DNA from 2 places in the Alteromonas sp. KUL150 genome. Region 1 is predicted to be linked to the other one. Evidence: riboswitches for the same ligand, from Rfam matches in the RefSeq annotation. Region 1 holds a riboswitch; the other holds the start of a gene.
What was found. A riboswitch is a leader RNA that binds a small molecule or an ion and turns the genes downstream of it on or off. The one in region 1 is predicted to bind thiamine pyrophosphate.

Region 1 (2,476 bases):
AATCTCTGGTCGTCATTCACGCGGCTGTCGGGGTTAAAGCCTGCACCTTTGTAGCCGCGCGAGATACTGCCGTAATAGAAGTGCTCGCCTTGTGTATACTGAAGCGCTACTTTTCCGCCGACCATGGTGGTATCAAAAGCACGTGTAAGCTGATTATTATCAGCGTAATCAAAATCGTAGTTTTCTACTCTCAAACCCGCTACAAGTGCTAGGTTATCATTCAAACGGCTTTCTGTTTGTGCATAGATAGCAGTGGTTGTTGGTGTATATTCACTGGCAAAGTCACTGTCTAAATACGTGTACTGACGCAGCAACTTTTCTTCTGTGTTTTTATAGAATACACCTAAGGTCCAGTCGGTCATACCATCGAAAAGCGCGGCACTGTCAGACGAGACAAAACGCAACTCACCTGTTTGGGTTTCGACATCGCGGTAGTACGCGTCAAAAGAGGTGTAACCCCACGGATGAAAACCGGTGAATGTCCAATCTTCATCATATCCATAAGCGATGTTATGAGAAGCATGAGTAGCAATAAGAATGAGATCGCCCGCGGCCGTACTCGTTGTTGAGCGCGCACTTACTGCGTGAGTTTGATGTTCGTCAAAACCTGGCTCGTCAGACAGTGTTTTGTTGTCGTTATCAAGCGAGAACGCATCGTAGCCGTTATCAATGTCGTACCAGCGATAAGTAAGCGCAAGTGTGGTTCTCTCGTCGACGCTGCCTTCTACAGCGAAGCGCAATGCGGTTTCATCGATATTATTTGTATCGCTTCTACCTAAAAACGTGTTCTCTACAAAACCATCGCTACGGTCATGAACCAGCGCAACGCGGTATCCCCAATCAGAATTAATATCGTCGCCAGTGGCACCTTCAATACGGTAGCTATCTTTGTTACCAATGCGAGCCTCAACGTAGTCTGGCCCATCGCTGCCTACATTGTTACTGGAAAGTTTAACTGCCCCTGCCAGTGCGCCAGTACCATACAGCGTGGCCTGAGGCCCGCGATAGACTTCTAGCTGATTGGTATCAAAAATAAGGCCCGCTGCGGCAAGACCAGAAAAATCGAATTCATCGACAATAAAGCTCACAGAAGGATTGATTGGTTCGGCAAATTGGCTACGCTCTCCAATACCGCGAATTTGCACAAAGCGGCCACGAGACGCGCCAGCAGCAAAATTAACGTTTGGAATACTGTTTAACACACTGTCGATATGGCTAGGCTGCCTACTGCGAAGACGCGTTTGGTCTAAAATAGTCGCACTGGCGCTTAACTGATCCAGTGTGGTTTGACGAAAATCGCCAGTAACAACGACGCGTTCAATATCGGTTGGCGCGCTATTTGGACTTTTACTTACATTGGTATCTTGCGCATAGGCTGCAACAGAACTCGCAAGTAATGAAAGCGTGAAAAGTGTTTTATACATGGGATCTCTTGTTCTTATTTAAGAAAAAAGATCCGGGTCTAACGGCAGGTGATAAGGCTATATTGTGAACCATCCCTACGCCGGTATTATCCGGATCAGGTTTAAGGGTTCCCACACATGTGGATCTCAGACCGAAAACGGACACCCCTTGGTATTGCGTTAAAGCACTATAAAAATAGGCTTTAACATCTGCGACGGAGTCTACCAGTTCGATACACGCCGTCAAGCAGATAAGACGTTAAGCTAACGTAAGGTTTTTATATATGATATAAGGCGTTGAAAGCTTGCGGCTATTCAGCGTCAATATTCATATTTAGGCGACGTACTTCATCGTCAGTTTGTGCTTTTAAAACTTCCAACGTTTTGCCGTGTGCCGTTGGTTGACGCGTATCTGGGTCAACTTTTACAAAAACGATATCGTCTGCAAAACAAATAGTTTTCTTGGTGGCTTTATTACGAACCAAGCAGCTTACAGTAATAGACGTGCGGCCCACAGCCTTAGTTTCTAGGCCAAATTCTACGATATCCCCCTGCATAGCGGGTGATTCAAAGCTGATTTCACCAATATGCTTAGTTACCAAGCAGTTGGTTTCTAACTGACAAATTGCCCAAATTGCAGCTTCTTCGTCTATCCATTCTAACGCGCGGCCACCGAACAAAGAATTGGCGTAATTAAGGTCGTTTGGCATAACTAGACGCCGAGAAAGAAAGCGCATTCGAATTCCTCATAATAAATCGCTACTATAGCGTTAGATTATACCGAAAAAACTGATTCATGGCGCTAATTCAATTACGCGAATGGCTTCTAGCCCCCTATCGCGAAGACAGCTGCAAAAACGGCTCACAGGCTACTCCCCTGCTTCACCGAAGAATGCTGGTTATTTCAGGAGGTAATGACTTTTGTGAAGCTGCGATATCTAGCCTTAAAAGCTCAACGGATGAGCTATCATCGTTAAGTATTTCGAACCTCACTGGCAACGCATTAAAAGGAAAGATGCGAAAACAAGTGCTTGGCGTCGAGTGTGACATTGCCTTATTGGATTGCCGCGTTT
Region 2 (2,476 bases), on a different contig from region 1:
GTGCACCTGGGTGACCTTTGGCCAAATCAGCGGCATGAGCGGCGATTTTGTAGGTGATTAGGCCTTGTTTTACATCTTCTTTATTGGGAAGACCTAAGTGCTCTTTAGGTGTTACATAGCAGAGCATAGCGCAGCCGAACCAACCAATCATGGCGGCACCAATGCCGGATGTGAAGTGGTCGTAGCCCGGTGCGATATCCGTAGTTAAGGGGCCAAGGGTATAGAAAGGCGCTTCATGGCAGTGCTTTAATTGCTCTTCCATGTTCTCTTTAATCATGTGCATTGGCACATGCCCGGGGCCTTCAATCATTACCTGAACATCGTATTCCCACGCAATTTTTGTCAGTTCTCCAAGGGTTCGTAACTCAGAGAACTGTGCGTCGTCGTTAGCATCGGCAACGCTGCCCGGGCGCAGGCCATCTCCTAACGATAATGCCACATCGTACTTGGCGCAAATTTCACAGATATCGCGAAAGTGCTCGTATAAAAAGCTTTGCTGGTGGTGACTTAAGCACCATTTCGCCATAATTGACCCGCCGCGAGATACAATTCCGGTAACTCGTTTTGCCGTAAGGTGCACGTACTCAAGCAGTACACCAGCATGAATGGTGAAATAATCCACCCCTTGCTCGGCCTGCTCGATAAGCGTGTCTTTAAACATCTCCCATGTGAGGTCTTCGGCAACGCCGTTTACTTTCTCAAGGGCCTGATAAATGGGCACGGTGCCAAGTGGAACCGGACTATTTCGCAGAAGCCACTCGCGGGTTTCGTGAATGTTTCTGCCGGTGGATAAATCCATTATTGTGTCGGCGCCCCAGCGGGTCGACCACACCAGCTTTTCTACCTCTTCTTCAATGGAAGAGGTCACCGCTGAGTTACCAATGTTGGCGTTAATTTTCACCAAGAAGTTGCGGCCAATAATCATTGGCTCTAGCTCAGGATGATTAATATTGCACGGAATAATGGCGCGCCCTGCAGCCACTTCCTGACGCACAAATTCGGAGGTTATAGTCTCGGGTAAATTTGCGCCAAAGTGTTCGCCTTTGTGTTGCTGCGTAAGTTCTGCATCTTTAATTGCTTGGCGACCCATATTTTCGCGAATGGCAATGTATTCCATTTCAGGGGTAATAATGCCCTTTCTGGCGTAGTGCAGTTGCGTTACGTTTTTGCCCGCTTTCGCTTTTAACGGTTTGCGGTTGCGTATAAAGCGAAAATCTTCGGTAAAAATGTCGTTTTCACGCGCTTTAGCAAAATGTGATGAAACACCATCAAGAGCATGGGTATCGCCACGCTCTTCAATCCACGCTTTGCGCAAAGGCGCTAAGCCTTTGTGAACATCAATGTTTTCGTCGGGGTCGCCGTAGGGGCCGGAAGTGTCGTACACGGGAATCGGCGGGTTTGGTGTTAAAATAGGGTTGTCTTCGGTGCCACCGACTAAGCTGTCGTGCTGATGAATAAGGCGCATGGCAACGCGGATGTCATCTCGGCTTCCATTTTCGTAATGGCGTGTGGAATTGGGGTAAGCTTCGCCTGCTAGCTCGTTGATGAATTGTTGCGCCTGTTGGCGCTGTTCGCGTCTGTTCGACATAGCATTTTGGCCTTTTGAGTTTAGGTTTAAAAATGCTTGTCAGGAGTGAAGGAGAATACAATGTGCGAGGGTTAAGGTTTTAAACCCAGCTTTCAACTCGAGGGTAATAACAATTGTGTGATGAGCGTTATCGTTGCTTTAGCCTAGATGCTTGCGCCGCTGTCTGCGTTCGCTTTCTACGCTTAACCTATCCTAACTTTTTCATCACTCACTTTATTACACAAACGAGCAACAGTGTTGTAGGCACTGTGTGCATTGCATTTTCTTGTTCCCTTCGCAGGTATTAGCCTGATCAGGTTCTACGGATCCCACTTTCGCGGTCTCAGCTTACTGGATTACCAGTGAAGCACTCCGACAAGTAATTTATTTTATTCGCGCTTAAAACAAGGTCTGCTCACTAAAACTGAGCGTTTTTAAACGCAAGTTTGGAGCACGAATTTACTGTTCCTTTTTACTATATCTTCAATTTTACACATAATACAAGTACTACCAGCTAAGTTAAATGAAACGTCATCTAACCAGCTAACTGCTGACCCTCTTTATAAAGCTGAAGGGCTGTAGCTGTATCTTGTTGGCGCTCACTGATAGCAGAAAGCAACAGCAAGTCTTCTTTGCGCGATTTCATTTTTGTCGCTTTAAGCAAGGCTTTTTCAGCCAACACATCGTCGCCTGAGTTAAACGCAACTTGGCCTAGTGTTGAGTACAGTTCAACATTTTGGTCGTCTTGTTTAATCCAGCTTTCTAACAAACGTAATGACGGCGATGCATCAGGAATATTAAGCTGCGTGAACAGCGGGAACAAGGTGCTATTCGGGCCACGTTTTTGCCATTCAACCAACAGTTGCTGCGCGTCTGCATGCATGCCTTGGTCAAGTAACTGCTGAACAT

Region 2: another riboswitch for thiamine pyrophosphate. It lies ahead of thiC (phosphomethylpyrimidine synthase ThiC); the one in region 1 lies ahead of GVO62_RS12315 (TonB-dependent receptor).

What each region holds. Positions count from the first base shown of each region.
Region 1 covers NZ_BLIJ01000050.1:161,061-163,536, reverse strand. Annotated here, with positions in the region: gene GVO62_RS12315 (TonB-dependent receptor) at 1-1,424, opposite strand, end outside; TPP riboswitch at 1,480-1,583, opposite strand; gene GVO62_RS12310 (acyl-CoA thioesterase) at 1,715-2,140, opposite strand; gene GVO62_RS12305 (GNAT family N-acetyltransferase) at 2,200-2,476, shown strand, end outside.
Region 2 covers NZ_BLIJ01000029.1:102,322-104,797, reverse strand. Annotated here, with positions in the region: gene thiC (phosphomethylpyrimidine synthase ThiC) at 1-1,588, opposite strand, end outside; TPP riboswitch at 1,841-1,952, opposite strand; gene GVO62_RS06620 (heme biosynthesis HemY N-terminal domain-containing protein) at 2,103-2,476, opposite strand, start outside.